Regions from separate parts of the Enterobacter cloacae complex sp. ECNIH7 genome, predicted to be linked through region 1. Evidence: predicted binding sites of a transcription regulator. Region 1 holds the regulator's gene; each other region holds the start of a gene.
The links. Region 1 encodes PurR, which represses purine synthesis genes. Its sites were predicted from a motif close to CANGCAAACGTTTGCNTG; they were not measured.
Positions count from the first base shown of each region.

Region 2: the regulator PurR is predicted to act here: its motif matches at 2,605-2,622, upstream of purM (phosphoribosylformylglycinamidine cyclo-ligase).
Region 3: the regulator PurR is predicted to act here: its motif matches at 2,537-2,554, upstream of purH (bifunctional phosphoribosylaminoimidazolecarboxamide formyltransferase/IMP cyclohydrolase).
Region 4: the regulator PurR is predicted to act here: its motif matches at 2,471-2,488, upstream of purL (phosphoribosylformylglycinamidine synthase).

Region 1 is NZ_CP017990.1:2,155,226-2,159,586, reverse strand. Features, by position in the region: gene sodB (superoxide dismutase [Fe]) at 95-676, shown strand; gene WM95_RS10725 (MFS transporter) at 715-1,881, opposite strand; gene cydH (cytochrome bd-I oxidase subunit CydH) at 2,045-2,134, opposite strand; gene purR (HTH-type transcriptional repressor PurR) at 2,432-3,457, shown strand; gene punR (DNA-binding transcriptional activator PunR) at 3,476-4,361, opposite strand, start outside.
Region 2 is NZ_CP017990.1:3,629,738-3,634,098, reverse strand. Features, by position in the region: gene ppk1 (polyphosphate kinase 1) at 1-661, opposite strand, end outside; gene purN (phosphoribosylglycinamide formyltransferase) at 869-1,510, opposite strand; gene purM (phosphoribosylformylglycinamidine cyclo-ligase) at 1,507-2,544, opposite strand; gene WM95_RS17845 (6-phospho-beta-glucosidase) at 2,811-4,241, shown strand.
Region 3 is NZ_CP017990.1:265,136-269,496, forward strand. Features, by position in the region: gene purD (phosphoribosylamine--glycine ligase) at 1-824, opposite strand, end outside; gene purH (bifunctional phosphoribosylaminoimidazolecarboxamide formyltransferase/IMP cyclohydrolase) at 840-2,429, opposite strand; rRNA gene WM95_RS01320 (16S ribosomal RNA) at 2,990-4,361, shown strand, end outside.
Region 4 is NZ_CP017990.1:3,712,925-3,717,285, forward strand. Features, by position in the region: gene purL (phosphoribosylformylglycinamidine synthase) at 1-2,385, opposite strand, end outside; gene mltF (membrane-bound lytic murein transglycosylase MltF) at 2,653-4,203, shown strand; gene tadA (tRNA adenosine(34) deaminase TadA) at 4,091-4,361, opposite strand, start outside.

The DNA.
Region 1 (4,361 bases):
TAAGTTCCTCTTTTGCATACCCTTTCAATTTGCTATCCTGTCCCTGTTGTCTGTGTGGTTATTGGCAACGCAAAATACAATAAGGAGAGAAGCAATGTCGTTCGAATTACCTGCACTACCGTATGCAAAAGACGCCCTGGCACCGCACATTTCTGCGGAAACCCTGGAATATCATTACGGCAAGCATCACCAGACGTACGTCACCAACCTGAACAATCTGATCAAGGGCACCGATTTTGAAGGCAAAACGCTGGAAGAGATCGTCCGCAGCTCAGAGGGTGGCGTCTTTAACAACGCGGCTCAGGTGTGGAACCACACCTTCTACTGGCACTGCCTGGCGCCGAATGCCGGCGGTGAACCTGCCGGTGAACTGGCTACCGCTATCAACGCCGCATTTGGCAGCTTCGCGGATTTCAAAGCGAAATTTACCGATGCAGCCATCAAGAACTTCGGTTCTGGCTGGACGTGGCTGGTTAAAGAGGCGGATGGCAAACTGGCTATCGTGTCCACCTCTAACGCGGGTACCCCGCTGACTACCAGCGCTAAGCCGCTGATGACAGTGGACGTATGGGAACACGCTTACTACATTGACTACCGCAACGCGCGTCCGAACTACCTGGAGCACTTCTGGGCACTGGTTAACTGGGACTTTGTCGCGAAGAACTTCGCCGCGTAAGAGACACGCAGAAGGGTTCGCCCTTCTGCGTTTTTGGTTTATTCCGCAGCGCAGGCTGCTTCAGGCTGTTTACGACCCGACATCATCACCAGCAGCAGGCCGAGCGCGGCAATAATCGCCCCCATCACCGGCACAAAGCTGTATCCCAGACCACCTGAAATCACGGCCCCACCGGCCGCGGCGCCCAGGGCATTACCCAGGTTAAACGCACCGATATTCACGGAAGATGAAAGTCCCGGCGCCTCGTGCGCGACACGCATCACGCGCATCTGCAGCGGCGGCACCACGGCGAAAGTGGCGGCTCCCCAGACGACCATCGCAATCGCGGCCCCAAACTCATTGCGCGCCAGCCACGGAATGGCAACCATGATGACTATCAGCAGGGTTAAGAAGCCCTTAAGCGTCCCGCTCACGGAACGGTCGGCAAATTTCCCGCCGAGAAAGTTGCCGATCGAGAAGCCCACGCCAATCAGCACCAGCATCGCGGTCACAAAGAGAGGGGTTGCGTGGGTGATGTCATGCAATACAGGTGAAATATAGGTGTAGAGGGTAAACATCGCCCCTGCCCCCAGCACGGTGGTCAGCAGCGCGGAGAGCACCTGCGGGCGCATCAGCACAGCCAGCTCTTTACGCACTTCCGGACGTTCTCCGGCGCTGCCTTTCGGCAGGGAGAAGAACAGCGCCACCATCGCAATCACGCCCAGTCCGGCCGTCGCCAGGAAGGACATTCGCCAGCCAATAACCTCGCCCAGCCAGGTTGCCGCAGGCACCCCGCCGATGTTGGCAATCGTTAGCCCCATAAACATGGTCGCCACGGCGCTCGCCTGCTTGTGTTTTGGCACCACGCTGGCTGCCACGACCGATCCCAACCCAAAGAACGCGCCGTGGTTAAGGCTGGTCAGAATACGCGATAGCATCAGAGTGGTGTAGTCCGGCGAAATGGCCGAAAGCACGTTGCCCAGGGTGAAAATCGCCATCAGGAAAATCAGCGCATTGCGGCGCGCGCGGTGCGAAAGCAGAAGCGTCATCAGCGGCGCACCGACCATCACGCCGATAGCGTAGGCGCTAATTAACATCCCTGCCGCAGGGATAGAGACATCTACGCCCCGGGCAATAACAGGCAGTAACCCCATCGGGGAGAATTCAGTGGTGCCAATCCCAAAAGCGCCAATCGCCAGGGCCAGCAGGGGAAAATTGATTTTCATGCGTCAACTCCGGATGCCGTGTCATTTGGTGACACAGAACAAAGAAGCGGAAAGCATGACATCAATCACAAAAAATGAGAAGTTAACAAAATGGCAAAAGATTTTTGCCAGAGAAGTAACAATCCGGGGAGTCGGGAGGGAGAAGGCTCTCCCTCCGCGTAAATCAGTGCAGCGCAGCCGTCAGACCGGCCGCAACAATCAGAGCCAGCACAACAACGGTGGTGAACAGCGAAAACTTAAGATCGGAACTCATCAATTTTTCTCCTTTTAATCCCCACACGAAAAGTGAGCTTGCTCATTTTTGCACAGATTACGTCAAAAATCTTCCTGGATTTATACTGATAACCACTTTACCTCTTCCCCTTTTCATCAAGATAGGACAAAATTCCACGCTAAATTTATTAGCGTACCGGCCATTGACCCCCTCCTGACGTCCCGTGTCGTTTTCCCGGCGTGCCGCAATTCAACATTGCGAGATAAGGGTGAGAGAAGGCAAACGTTTACCTTCAAGTTTTTCAGGAGCTTAGGATATGGTCTGGAGTGACATTTAATGGCAACAATTAAAGACGTAGCAAAACGCGCAAACGTTTCCACTACAACCGTATCACATGTAATTAACAAAACCCGCTTTGTGGCGGAAGAGACGCGCAACGCCGTCTGGGCAGCGATCAAAGAGCTGCACTATTCGCCAAGTGCGGTTGCGCGCAGCCTCAAGGTTAATCACACCAAGTCCATTGGATTGCTGGCGACCAGCAGTGAAGCGGCCTATTTTGCCGAGATCATTGAAGCGGTCGAAAAGAACTGCTTCCAGAAAGGCTATACCCTGATTCTGGGCAACGCGTGGAACAGCATTGAAAAACAGCGTGCCTACCTGTCGATGATGGCGCAAAAGCGCGTTGATGGCCTGCTGGTAATGTGCTCCGAGTATCCGGAGTCAGTGCTGTCGATGCTGGAAGAGTATCGCCATATTCCAATGGTGGTGATGGACTGGGGCGAAGCGCGCGCAGACTTCACCGATTCTGTTATCGATAACGCCTTTGAAGGCGGCTATATGGCCGGTCGTTATTTGATCGAACGCGGTCACCGCGAGATTGGCGTGATCCCCGGTCCGCTGGAGCGCAACACCGGCGCGGGCCGTCTGGCCGGTTTTATGAAAGCGATGGAAGAAGCGTTGATCAACGTGCCGGAAAACTGGATTGTGCAGGGCGACTTTGAGCCGGAATCGGGCTACCGCGCGATGCAGCAGATCGTCTCCCAGCCGCACCGTCCGACCGCCGTGTTCTGCGGAGGCGACATCATGGCCATGGGCGCGCTCTGCGCTGCCGACGAGCTGGGCCTGCGCGTACCGCAGGATATTTCCGTGATCGGGTATGACAACGTGCGTAACGCGCGCTTCTTCACCCCGGCGCTGACCACCATTCACCAGCCAAAAGACTCGCTGGGCGAAACGGCCTTTAACATGCTGATGGACAGAATCGTCAACAAGCGTGAAGAGTCGCAGTCCATTGAAGTTCACCCGCGTCTTATCGAACGCCGTTCCGTTGCGGATGGTCCGTTCCGCGACTACCGTCGTTAATCGCTTTACGGGGGCCAGCTACGCTGGCTCCCGTAACCATTCCCGGTTCAGCGTTTCGCTGTCTCCCAGATAATCCAGCAGCCAGGCCATCGCAGGCGAGACATCATTTTGCTGCCATGTCAGGCAGCAGGCCGCATCCGGGAACGGATTCTCCAGCGTCAGCTCAACCCACTCTCCGGTATCGATGCGCGGACGCGCGAAATGAACGGGCACCATCGCGACGCACAGCCCGGCGCTGAGGCACGTCGCCGACGATTCCCAGTCAGGGGCCACCACCCGCCGCTGGTTGTCGAGAAGCCAGGTGATACGCTTGGGCAATGAACGGGACGTATCTTCCAGCACCAGCGACGGCCAGTTGCGCAGCGTGTCATCGCTCAGCGGCCCTTCCATCGCCGCCAGCGGATGGTCGCTTGCCACCACGCATTTCCAGCTCAGCATTCCCATATCGCGAAAGGCGTAACGTCCCCCGACCGGGATCGCCTGCGTGGCCCCAATCGCCATCTCTGCCCTGCCGTCCGCCAGCGCATCCCAGACGCCGTTAAACACCTCCTGCGAGACCCGCAGCTCGACGTCAGAAAAATGACGATAGAAATCGACGATCATCTGCCGGGTGCGCTCGGGTTTAACGATGTTGTCCACCGCGATGGAAAGATGTCCCCGCCAGCCGTTAGCGATCTGCTGACACTGTTCGCGGGTGATCTGCATTTTTTTGATAACAGAACGCCCTTCTTTCAAAAACCACGCGCCTGCGGGCGTTAATTCCACATCACGATGCCGCCGTTCAAACAGCGGAACCGCCAGCCACTCCTCAAGCTGACGCACCGTGTAGCTGATTGCCGAAGGGACGCGGTGCAGCTCCTGCGCCGCACCGCTAAAGCTGCCGTTACGCGCAACAGCATCGACC
Region 2 (4,361 bases), 1.5 Mb from region 1:
TTAACGCATCGTAATCGAAGAAGCCTTTGAAGATGTCGTCCAGACAGTAGCGCAGGATGTTGTCCAGCAGGATCATCGGCTTGCGTCTGCGCGGGGTTTCCGGCGGCAGGTTCACAAAGCGCGGCACCTTGTCGGACGGGATCTCCAGCAGCGCGTAACGGATAGACTCACCGCGAATAATTTCCACCGCCAGGTAGGTGTAATCATCTTTCAGGAACTGAACCAGATCGGTTTCGCGGTTGATGAGAATCGGGGTAATGTGCTGGCGCAGGTAGTGTTTGAAGTAGTGGCGCAGCCAGTTTTGTTGGTTAACGGAAAGCTGGCGTTCGTTAATCAGGAAGATTTGATTGCGCGCCATCTCCAGCAGCAGTTCGTTATACAGGCCGTCAAATTCCTGATCGGCTTTCAGCACGCGGGACTGGATTTTGCCCAGCAGATGCCGCGAGTGCGAGTTTAAGCCCTGTTCTTCGCTGATGATGATGCGTCTTTTCAGCTCGGCAAAGCGAACCTTGTAGAACTCATCCAGGTTGTTGGAATAAATGCCCAAAAAACGCATGCGCTCGATAAGCGGGTTACTTTTGTCTGCCGCTTCCTGGAGTACACGTTCGTTGAATGCTAACCAGCTTAGCTCTTTCTCGATATATAACTTTTCCTGACCCATTACAGCTCACACTCCAGTTCAATCACAGGACGTGGTAAATCCGTCTCGTCCTTATTATGGCGAGCAATTCCACGATATGTCCAACAGTGCCAGAAAAGTATGACAGTTATTTTTTTTGTTGGGGATTTTAGAAGGTTGGAGAAGGGGATATCGGGTAATGCAATGTACAGGTCGGGTAAGCACAGCAGCGCCACCCGACATAACAAACTACTCTTCGGCCGCATAACCCTGCGGGGGTAACTTCACGCCGTCCAGCCAGGCTGCACCGTCGCGCATCTCGAGACGCCCGTCGACAAACCAGCTGACCACCAGCGGGTAAATGGCGTGTTCCTGGGTCTGCACACGTTCGGTCACGTCTTCTTCGCTGTCGCCGTCAAAGACCGGAACTTTCGCCTGCAGGATCACCGGACCGCCGTCCAGCTCGTCGGTAACGAAATGCACGGAGGTACCGTGCTCCTCATCGCCGTTTTCCAGAACCTGACGATGGGTATGCAGGCCGGGATATTTTGGCAGCAGGGAAGGGTGGATATTCAGCAGACGACCGGCGAAGTGTTCGACGAAGGCCGGGCTCAGAATACGCATATAGCCCGCCAGCACGACCACGTCCGGCGCGTAGGCATCAATCTCATGCACCAGCTCGCGGTCAAAGGCTTCACGCCCGGCGAACTGGCTGGCTTCCAGCGCGTGCGCGGGAATGTTCGCTTCCCGCGCGCGCTCAAGGCCGAACGCGTCGGCCTTGTTGCTGAAAACTGCCCGAATGGTGCCATTGATTTTCTTCTGCTTGCAGGCGTCTATGATGGCCTGCAAATTGCTTCCGTTGCCGGAAATGAGCACCACGATGTTTTTCATTCAATGACCACACGCTGTTCGGAATCGGAAGCTTTAATCGTACCGATTTTCCACGCGTTTTCACCTTTTTCAGTCAGCAGCTTAACCGCTTTATCCGCTTCGCTCGCGGGCAGGGCGATAACCATCCCCACGCCGCAGTTAAAGGTGCGGTACATTTCGTGAGAGCTCACGTTGCCCGCGGTCTGCAGCCAGTTAAACACGGCTGGCCACTGCCATGACGATTCGTCGATCACCGCCTGGGTGTTGTCCGGCAGGACGCGCGGGATGTTTTCCCAGAAGCCGCCGCCGGTCAGGTGAGCGATAGCGTGAACGTCGACGTTCTCGATAAGCTCAAGCACGTTTTTCACGTAGATGCGGGTCGGCGCCAGCAGATGGTCAGCCAGCGGTTTGCCGTCAAGCTCGGTCGTCAGCGGGTCACAGCCGCTCACTTCGAGGATTTTACGCACCAGGGAGTAGCCGTTGGAGTGCGGGCCGCTGGAGGCCAGCGCGATCAGCACATCGCCATCGGCCACTTTGCTGCCGTCGATAATTTCTGATTTTTCTACTACGCCGACGCAGAAGCCCGCGACGTCATAATCTTCGCCGTGATACATGCCCGGCATTTCCGCGGTTTCACCACCGACAAGCGCACAGCCGGACTGCAGACAGCCTTCGGCGATACCGTTAATCACGCTGGCAGCGGTATCCACGTCCAGTTTGCCGGTCGCGTAGTAATCGAGGAAGAACAGCGGCTCTGCGCCCTGTACCACCAGGTCATTCACGCACATCGCGACCAGATCGATACCGATCGTGTCGTGACGTTTTAAATCCATCGCCAGGCGCAGTTTGGTGCCTACACCGTCAGTACCCGAGACCAGAACAGGTTCACGATATTTTTGCGGCAGCGCGCACAGTGCGCCGAATCCACCCAGACCACCCATCACTTCCGGGCGGCGGGTTTTTTTCACCACACCTTTGATTCGGTCAACCAGCGCATTACCTGCGTCAATATCAACACCGGCATCTTTGTAGCTGAGAGAAGTTTTGTTGGTCACGGCTTAAATCCCCACGCGATTGCATAGCTAGTAAGAAAAATCGGCGCAATTCTAACAGTCCAGGCAAACGTTTGCGAGCCTATTCTGGAGGTGGGGATCTTTTTTTCTGTGTGCCTTATGAATGCAGCCAAACTTGACTCTGTTCACGAAAATGAAACCGGTTTCTGAGAACTGCTTGCAACAGCTATGCCCTTTGCACATCATCGAACTGAAACCGGTTTCTGTAATTGTTTTTGCAGAAAATAACGCAGAATGAGGGAAAGCGAATGTCAGGATTTAAAGCAGATTTTCTGTGGGGCGGGGCCGTTGCGGCGCACCAGCTGGAAGGCGGCTGGAAAGAGGGCGGCAAGGGCGTGAGCGTTGCCGATGTCATGACCGCGGGGGCGCACGGCGTGCCGCGTGAAATCACCAACGGCGTGCTGGAGGGGAAAAATTATCCTAACCATGAAGCCATCGATTTCTACCACCGCTATAAAGAAGACATCAGACTCTTTGCCGAGATGGGGTTCAAATGCTTCCGCACCTCTATTGCCTGGACGCGGATCTTCCCGAAAGGCGACGAGCTTGAGCCTAACGAGGCTGGCCTGAAATTCTATGACGATCTGTTCGACGAATGCCTGAAGTACGGCATCGAACCGGTTATCACCCTGTCTCACTTCGAGATGCCTTTCCATCTGGTCACCGAATACGGTGGCTGGCGCAACCGTAAGCTGATCGACTTCTTCGTTCGTTTTGCAAAAGTGGTGTTCCAGCGCTACCAGCATAAGGTGAAGTACTGGATGACCTTCAACGAGATCAACAACCAGGCTAACTTCCACGAAGACTTTGCGCCGTTTACGAACTCCGGGCTGAAGTACGCGCCGGGTGAAGACCGTGAACCGGTGATGTTCCAGGCGGCGCACTATGAGCTGGTGGCCAGCGCCCTGGCGGTGAAGGCGGGGCGCGAGATTAACCCGTCGCTGCAGATTGGCTGCATGATTGCCATGTGTCCTATCTACCCGCTGACCTGTGCGCCGGACGATATGATGATGGCGATGAACGCCATGCATCGCCGCTACTGGTTCACCGACGTGCACGTGCGCGGCAGGTACCCGCAGCACCTGCTCAACTACTTCGAACGTCGCGGCTTCGCGCTGGATATAACCGAAGAGGATAAAGCCGCGCTGAAGCAGGGCTGCGTCGATTACATCGGCTTCAGCTACTACATGTCCTTCGCCACCAAGGCGACGGCGGACAACCCGCAGCTGGATTACGACGAAAGCAAGAGCCTGGTCTCTAACCCGTACGTCCAGAAATCCGACTGGGGCTGGCAGATTGACCCGGTCGGGCTGCGCTACTCCCTGAACTGGTTCTGGGATCACTACCAGCTGCCGCTGTTTATCGTTGAGAACGGCTTTGGCGCGATCGACGTGCAGGAGAGCGACGGCACGGTGAACGACCAGTACCGTATTGATTATCTGGCCGCCCACATCCGCGAGATGAAAAAAGCGGTGGTGGAAGATGGCGTGGATCTGATGGGCTACACCCCCTGGGGCTGTATCGACCTGGTGTCTGCCGGCACGGGCGAAATGAAAAAGCGCTACGGCTTTATCTTTGTGGATAAAGATAATGAAGGGAACGGCACGCTGAACCGCAGTAAGAAAAAATCGTTCGACTGGTATAAGCAGGTTATTGCGAGCAACGGCGAGAACCTGTAATTGTCGGGTGGCGCTAACGCTTACCCGACCTACACTACACGTAGGCCCGCGTAAGCGCAGCGCCACCGGGCAGAACCCCGCCCCCAGGCCGGAGTCTCGCCTCCGGTTTTTTTGTCTCTA
Region 3 (4,361 bases), 1.9 Mb from region 1:
ATCAGACCCGCATAGAGGAAACCGGTGTAGGTGTTGCCTTCCGCCGCCATCCCTTTCACGGTTGGCCAAATGATGCGATCCATGGTGCGCTGGTGGACTTCGTCAGTCACTACCGGAGCAGGGGAGTAAGCGCCCATTCCGCCAGTATTCGGGCCGGTATCGCCATTACCCACACGCTTGTGATCCTGGCTAGTGGCCATCGGCAGAACGTGCTCGCCGTCGACCATCACGATAAAGCTCGCTTCTTCACCGTCGAGGAACTCTTCGATCACGATGCGGTGGCCCGCATCGCCAAAGGCGTTGCCCGCCAGCATATCCTGAACCGCGGCTTCTGCTTCCTCGAGGGTCATCGCGACGATAACGCCTTTACCAGCAGCCAGACCGTCGGCCTTGATGACAATCGGCGCGCCTTTTTCACGCAGATAGGCCAGGGCTGGCTCCACTTCGGTGAAGTTCTGATATTCCGCCGTCGGGATGTTGTGACGCGCGAGGAAATCTTTGGTGAAGGCTTTGGAGCCTTCCAGCTGCGCGGCGCCTTCCGTTGGCCCGAAGATTGTCATGCCCGCCGCGCGGAACGCATCCACCACGCCAATCACCAGCGGCGCTTCCGGGCCGACGATGGTCAGATCGATTTTCTCGCTCTGGGCAAAGCTCAGCAGCGCAGGAATATCGGTTACGCCAATAGCCACGTTTTGCAGCGCGGGTTCCAGCGCGGTTCCGGCGTTGCCCGGTGCTACGAAGACTGTTTTCACCAGCGGAGACTGCGCCGCTTTCCACGCCAGAGCGTGCTCGCGTCCGCCGTTACCAATAACTAATACTTTCATTTTCTGCTCCGGGAATTAATGGCGGAAGTGGCGCATGTCGGTGAAGATCATTGCAATGCCATGTTCGTCGGCAGCGGCAATCACTTCGTCGTCGCGAATTGAGCCGCCAGGCTGGATCACACAGGTGATGCCCACTGCAGCCGCCGCGTCGATACCGTCACGGAACGGGAAGAAGGCGTCAGAAGCCATGGCGGAGCCTTTTACTTCCAGACCTTCGTCACCTGCTTTAATGCCCGCGATTTTCGCGGAGTAAACGCGGCTCATCTGGCCTGCGCCTATCCCGATAGTCATGTTTTCTTTGGCGTAGACGATGGCGTTGGATTTGACGAACTTCGCGACCTTCCAGCAGAACAGAGCGTCACGCAGTTCCTGTTCGGTCGGTTGACGTTTGGTTACCACGCGCAGGTCGGCTTCTGTCACCATACCCAGATCGCGGTCCTGAACCAGCAGGCCGCCGTTCACACGCTTGAAGTCCAGGCCCGGCACGCGTTCTGCCCACTGGCCGCAAACCAGCACGCGTACGTTCTGTTTCGCCGCGGTGATTTTCAGCGCCTCTTCGGATGCCGATGGCGCGATGATCACTTCAACGAACTGGCGGGAGATGATGGCCTGCGCGGTTTCAGCATCCAGCTCGCGGTTGAAGGCGATAATGCCGCCGAACGCGGAGGTCGGGTCGGTTTTGTAGGCGCGATCGTAGGCGTCCAGAATAGAGGTGCTTACCGCAACACCGCATGGGTTCGCATGCTTGACGATAACGCAGGCCGGCTCGCTGAACTCTTTCACGCATTCCAGCGCGGCGTCGGTGTCAGCAATGTTGTTATAGGAGAGCGCTTTGCCCTGAACCTGCTGAGCGGTCGCAACAGAGGCTTCTTTTACCTCTTCTTCTATATAGAAGGCTGCCTGCTGGTGGCTGTTCTCGCCGTAACGCATATCCTGCTTCTTAATGAAGTTCAGATTCAGGGTGCGCGGGAAACGGCCAGAAGGATTTTTGCTTTCACTGTGGTAAGCAGGCACCAGGCTACCGAAGTAGTTGGCGATCATGCTGTCGTACGCCGCGGTGTGCTCGAAGGCTTTGATGGCGAGGTCGAAACGCGTTTCCAGAGTCAGTGACCCTTCGTTGGCATCCATCTCATTAATAATGGTTTCGTAATCGCTGCTCTTTACGACGATGGCCACATCTTTATGGTTCTTGGCCGCGGAGCGCACCATGGTTGGGCCGCCGATATCAATATTCTCTACGGCATCTTCCAGAGAACAGTTTTCGCGGGCTACGGTCTGGGCAAACGGGTAGAGGTTAACGACAACCATGTCGATTGGCGCGATGTCATACTGTTCCATAATGGCGTCGTCCTGACCGCGACGGCCAAGAATACCACCGTGCACTTTCGGATGCAGGGTTTTGACGCGTCCATCCATCATTTCCGGGAAACCGGTGTAATCGGACACTTCGGTTACCGGCAGACCTTTATCTGCTAACAGGCGAGCGGTACCGCCTGTAGAAAGCAGCTCCACACCGCGTGCGGAAAGTGCCTGAGCGAATTCGACGATACCGGCTTTATCAGAAACACTGAGCAGAGCGCGGCGGACTGGACGACGTTGTTGCATGGTAAATCCCCTGGATTTCACGATTACAGAGAGCGTTAGATGAATTTTCCTGCGAAAAACTCATCTAACACACCTGACGGGGCATCCTTATTAAGCGCGAGCATTTTAACGAAAACGTTTGCGCAACGCTCGCACATTTTCACTTTTTCGTATCATTGTGGATAAGTCTGTGTGTAAAAAGGTATAAGGCGGGGTTTTGCTGTGGAATGCAGCAGTCAGTCATTTTTCTGACATTTAGCGGTTGCGGCCTGCTGAGAACTCCCTATAATGCGCCTCCATCGACACGGCGGATGTGAATCACTTCACAAACAGCCCGGTCGGTTGAAGAGAAAAAATCCTGAAATAACGGATTGACTCTGAAAGAGGAAAGCGTAATATACGCCACCTCGCAACGGTGAGCGAAAGCCGCGTTGCACTGCTCTTTAACAATTTATCAGACAATCTGTGTGGGCACTCAAAGTGACATGGATTCTTAACGTCGCAAGACGAAAAATGAATACCAAGTCTCTGAGTGAACATACGTAATTCATTACGAAGTTTAATTCACGAGCATCAAACTTAAATTGAAGAGTTTGATCATGGCTCAGATTGAACGCTGGCGGCAGGCCTAACACATGCAAGTCGAGCGGCAGCGGAAAGTAGCTTGCTACTTTGCCGGCGAGCGGCGGACGGGTGAGTAATGTCTGGGAAACTGCCTGATGGAGGGGGATAACTACTGGAAACGGTAGCTAATACCGCATAACGTCGCAAGACCAAAGAGGGGGACCTTCGGGCCTCTTGCCATCAGATGTGCCCAGATGGGATTAGCTAGTAGGTGGGGTAACGGCTCACCTAGGCGACGATCCCTAGCTGGTCTGAGAGGATGACCAGCCACACTGGAACTGAGACACGGTCCAGACTCCTACGGGAGGCAGCAGTGGGGAATATTGCACAATGGGCGCAAGCCTGATGCAGCCATGCCGCGTGTATGAAGAAGGCCTTCGGGTTGTAAAGTACTTTCAGCGGGGAGGAAGGTGCTGAGGCTAATAACCTCAGCAATTGACGTTACCCGCAGAAGAAGCACCGGCTAACTCCGTGCCAGCAGCCGCGGTAATACGGAGGGTGCAAGCGTTAATCGGAATTACTGGGCGTAAAGCGCACGCAGGCGGTCTGTCAAGTCGGATGTGAAATCCCCGGGCTCAACCTGGGAACTGCATTCGAAACTGGCAGGCTAGAGTCTTGTAGAGGGGGGTAGAATTCCAGGTGTAGCGGTGAAATGCGTAGAGATCTGGAGGAATACCGGTGGCGAAGGCGGCCCCCTGGACAAAGACTGACGCTCAGGTGCGAAAGCGTGGGGAGCAAACAGGATTAGATACCCTGGTAGTCCACGCCGTAAACGATGTCGACTTGGAGGTTGTGCCCTTGAGGCGTGGCTTCCGGAGCTAACGCGTTAAGTCGACCGCCTGGGGAGTACGGCCGCAAGGTTAAAACTCAAATGAATTGACGGGGGCCCGCACAAGCGGTGGAGCATGTGGTTTAATTCGATGCAACGCGAAGAACCTTACCTACTCTTGACATCCAGAGAACTTAGCAGAGATGCTTTGGTGCCTTCGGGAACTCTGAGACAGGTGCTGCATGGCTGTCGTCAGCTCGTGTTGTGAAATGTTGGGTTAAGTCCCGCAACGAGCGCAACCCTTATCCTTTGTTGCCAGCGGTCCGGCCGGGAACTCAAAGGAGACTGCCAGTGATAAACTGGAGGAAGGTGGGGATGACGTCAAGTCATCATGGCCCTTACGAGTAGGGCTACACACGTGCTACAATGGCGCATACAAAGAGAAGCGACCTCGCGAGAGCAAGCGGACCTCATAAAGTGCGTCGTAGTCCGGATTGGAGTCTGCAACTCGACTCCATGAAGTCGGAATCGCTAGTAATCGTAGATCAGAATGCTACGGT
Region 4 (4,361 bases), 1.6 Mb from region 1:
GGTCATCTCGCGCTGCTCGCTGCCTTCCTGCCAGCGGGTTTTCATCGACATGGAGTCTTTGCCCACCGGAATGGTCAGGCCGAGGGCAGGACACAGCTCCTCGCCCACCGCTTTCACGGCTTCATACAGGCCAGCATCTTCGCCAGGGTGGCCGGCAGCGGCCATCCAGTTGGCGGAGAGCTTGATACGTTTAATATCGCCAATCTGCGTCGCGGCGATGTTGGTCAGCGCTTCACCGACCGCCAGACGGGCAGAAGCAGCGAAGTCCAGCAGCGCCACCGGGGTACGTTCGCCGAGAGCCATCGCTTCGCCGTAGTAGCTGTCGAGGCTCGCGGTGGTCACGGCGCAGTTAGCGACAGGGATCTGCCACGGGCCGACCATCTGATCGCGCGATACCATACCGGTCACGGTGCGGTCGCCGATGGTCACCAGGAAGGTTTTCTCTGCCACAGCAGGCAGGTGCAGCACGCGGTTGACCGCTTCTGCCACGGTGATGCCCTGGCGATCCAGCGCTTTGCCCGCCGCTTTACGGGTGGTTACGTCGCGGGTCATCTTCGGCGTTTTACCGAGCAGAACGTCGAGCGGCAGATCGATTGGCTGGTTGTCAAAGTGGGTGTCGCTTAAGGAAAGGTGCTGCTCTTCGGTCGCTTCACCGATGACGGCATACGGCGCGCGCTCGCGGCGGCACAGCTCGTCAAACAGCGGCAGCTGGTCGGCAGCAACCGCCAGCACGTAGCGCTCCTGGGATTCGTTACACCAGATTTCCAGCGGGCTCATGCCTGGCTCATCGCTCAGGATATCGCGCAGGTTGAAACGCCCGCCGCGGCCGCCGTCGCTTACCAGCTCCGGCATGGCGTTGGACAAACCGCCCGCGCCCACGTCGTGAATGAAGAGGATCGGGTTAGCGTCGCCCAGCTGCCAGCAGCGGTCGATCACTTCCTGGCAGCGGCGCTCCATCTCAGGGTTGTCGCGCTGCACGGAGGCGAAGTCGAGATCCGCATCAGACTGGCCGGAGGCCATAGAAGAGGCCGCCCCGCCGCCCAGACCGATGTTCATCGCCGGGCCGCCCAGTACGATCAGCTTCGCGCCGACGACGATCTCGCCTTTCTGCACGTGATCGGCACGGATGTTGCCGATCCCGCCCGCCAGCATGATCGGTTTGTGGTAGCCGCGCAGCTCTTCGCCGTTGTGGCTGTCCACTTTCTCTTCATAGGTGCGGAAGTAACCGTTCAGCGCCGGACGACCAAATTCGTTGTTAAACGCCGCGCCGCCCAGCGGGCCTTCGGTCATGATATCCAGAGCGGTCACGATACGCTCTGGCTTGCCGAAATCTTCTTCCCACGGCTGTTCAAAGCCCGGGATACGCAGGTTAGAGACGGAGAAACCGACCAGACCCGCTTTGGGTTTAGCGCCACGACCGGTCGCACCTTCATCACGGATTTCACCGCCGGAGCCGGTCGCCGCGCCCGGCCACGGGGAGATCGCCGTCGGGTGGTTGTGGGTTTCCACTTTCATCAGGATATGCGCGGGCTCCTGATGGAAGTCATAGCGCCCTGCTTCGCGATCGGCGAAGAAGCGGCCCACCTCGGAACCTTCCATTACCGCGGCGTTGTCCTTATAGGCAGACAGCACGTGGTCAGGGGTTTGCTCCATGGTGTTTTTGATCATTTTGAACAGCGACTTCGGCTGCTGTTCGCCGTCAATAATCCAGTCGGCGTTGAAAATCTTGTGGCGGCAGTGCTCAGAGTTAGCCTGCGCGAACATGTAGAGTTCGATGTCGTTCGGGTTACGGTTGAGCTTAACAAACGCATCCTGCAGGTAATCAATTTCGTCTTCAGCCAGCGCCAGGCCGAGACGCAGGTTGGCGTCAATCAGCGCCTGACGGCCCTGCCCCAGCAGGTCTACGCTCTGTACCGGCGCAGGCTGATGGTGAGAGAAAAGCTTCTGCGCGTCATCGAGAGAGGCAAATACGCTCTCCATCATGCGATCGTGCAGTTCAGCCGCAACCGCCTGCCACTGCGCGTCGCTCAGGGTAGAGGCTTCCACGTAGTACGCCACGCCGCGTTCCAGACGGTTAATCTGGCTCAGGCCACAGTTGTGGGCGATGTCGGTGGCTTTGGAAGACCAGGGGGAGATGGTGCCCGGACGAGGCGTCGCAAGGATCAGTTTGCCGGTTGGCGTATGGCTGCTCAGGCTTGGACCATACTTGAGCAGGCGTTCCAGCTGTACGCGCTCCTCTGCATTCAGGGGGGCATTCAGGTCAGCAAAATGGACATACTCAGCGTAAATATTGCTTACCGGAAGGTCGGCCGCCTGAAAACGTGCCAGCAGTTTAGTGATACGGAAGGCAGACAGTGCAGGCGAACCACGCAGAATTTCCATCATAAGTCTCTCGTCTTCGAAGCGCCGGGGCGCTTACAGTGTGCGCAAGGGGGGAAAACGGGCGTCATTATAGAGAATCCTGAGCGCCGACGAAACCGTTTGCGTCGAAATAAAATTTGCACAGAGATTTAACAATAGATGTGACCTGTCTCTCTAATTGGTTGCCAAGTGGCGCAAGTTTACGCAAAATGCCGCTCATTCAATGGCAAACCTTATGATTAACATGGCTACAGCAAACTGAGGCAACCGGCGTCGCAGAGAATTAACTAATTGAAAAAATTAAAGATTAATTATCTGCTCATCGGCATTGTAACGTTGCTGCTGGCAGTGGCCCTCTGGCCTTCCATCCCCTGGTTCGGCAAAGCCGAAAACCGTATCGCCGCCATTCAGAAGCGGGGGGAATTGCGCGTCAGTACCCTCAACTCCCCGCTGATTTACAGCGACGTCAACGGCAAAATCATTGGTCTGGATTATGAACTTGCACAACAGTTCGCCGACTATCTTGGCGTGAAGCTTAAAATCACCGTCCGCCAGAATATCAACGAGCTGTTTGACGACCTCGATAACGACGATGCCGATATGCTCGCCGCCGGGCTGGTGTATAACAGCGAGCGCAGCAAGAACTACCAGCCAGGCCCGACCTACTACTCCGTTTCTCAGCAGCTGGTTTACCGCGTCGGGAGCCTGCGCCCGCGCTCGCTGGCTTCAATTAACGATCGGCAGCTGACGATTGCGCCCGGCCACGTGGTGATTGACGATCTGCGGGAGCTCAAGGAGAAGAAATATCCCGACCTGAGCTGGACGGTGGATCCGAAACTCGGCACGACGGAGCTGCTGGAGCAGGTAAAAGATCAGAAGGTGCCCTACACCATCGCCGATTCGGTCGCGATCAGCCTGTTCCAGCGGGTGCATCCTGAAATCGCCGTGGCGCTGGACGTCACCGACGAGCAGCCCGTGACCTGGTTTAGCCAGCTTGATGACGATCAGACCTTCTCTGCCGCGATGCTTGATTTCTTCAACACCATCAATGAAGACGGTACCCTGGCGCGTCTGGAGGAGAAGTACCTCGGGCACGGCGATGACTTTGACTACGTTGATACCCGCAGCTTCCTGCGCGCGGTAGACAGCGTCCTGCCGGACCTGCAGCCGTTGTTCGAAAAATACGCCCAGGAGATTGACTGGAAGCTGCTGGCGGCTATTTCGTATCAGGAATCCCACTGGGACACCCAGGCCACGTCGCCCACGGGCGTACGCGGTTTGATGATGTTAACCAAAAATACCGCGCTGAGCCTGGGCGTCAATGACCGTACCGATGCCGAACAGAGCATCAGCGGCGGCGCGCGCTACCTGCAGGATATGATGGCCAAAGTACCGGAAACGGTGCCGGAAGAAGAGCGGATCTGGTTTGCGCTGGCGGCCTACAATATGGGCTACGCGCATATGCTTGATGCGCGAGCGTTGACGGCCAAAACGAAAGGTAACCCGGACAGCTGGTCAGACGTTAAGCAGCGCCTGCCGCTGCTGAGCCAAAAGCCATGGTATAACAAGCTGACATACGGCTACGCGCGCGGGCATGAAGCCTACGCCTACGTGGAAAATATCCGTAAATATCAGATTAGCCTGGTCGGGTATCTGCTGGAGAAAGAGAAAGAGGCGACGGAGGCCAAACAGCTGGCTCAAAGCTACCCGGTCGTGGCGCCGGACGAGCTTAATCGTCCGACAGCTTCAATTCTGCCTTTTGCTGCTTTTTCTGCTGACGGCGCATTCGAAAGAAATCGCTTAATAGCCCCGAACACTCTGGTGCAAGCACCCCACCGATAGTCTTCACCTGGTGGTTCATGCCCGGGTGACCCAGCACGTCCATCAGCGAACCGGCCGCACCGGTTTTTTCATCCCGCGCCCCGAAAACCAACGTCCCGATCCGGCTGTGCACCATCGCGCCGGAGCACATCACGCACGGCTCCAGCGTCACATACAGC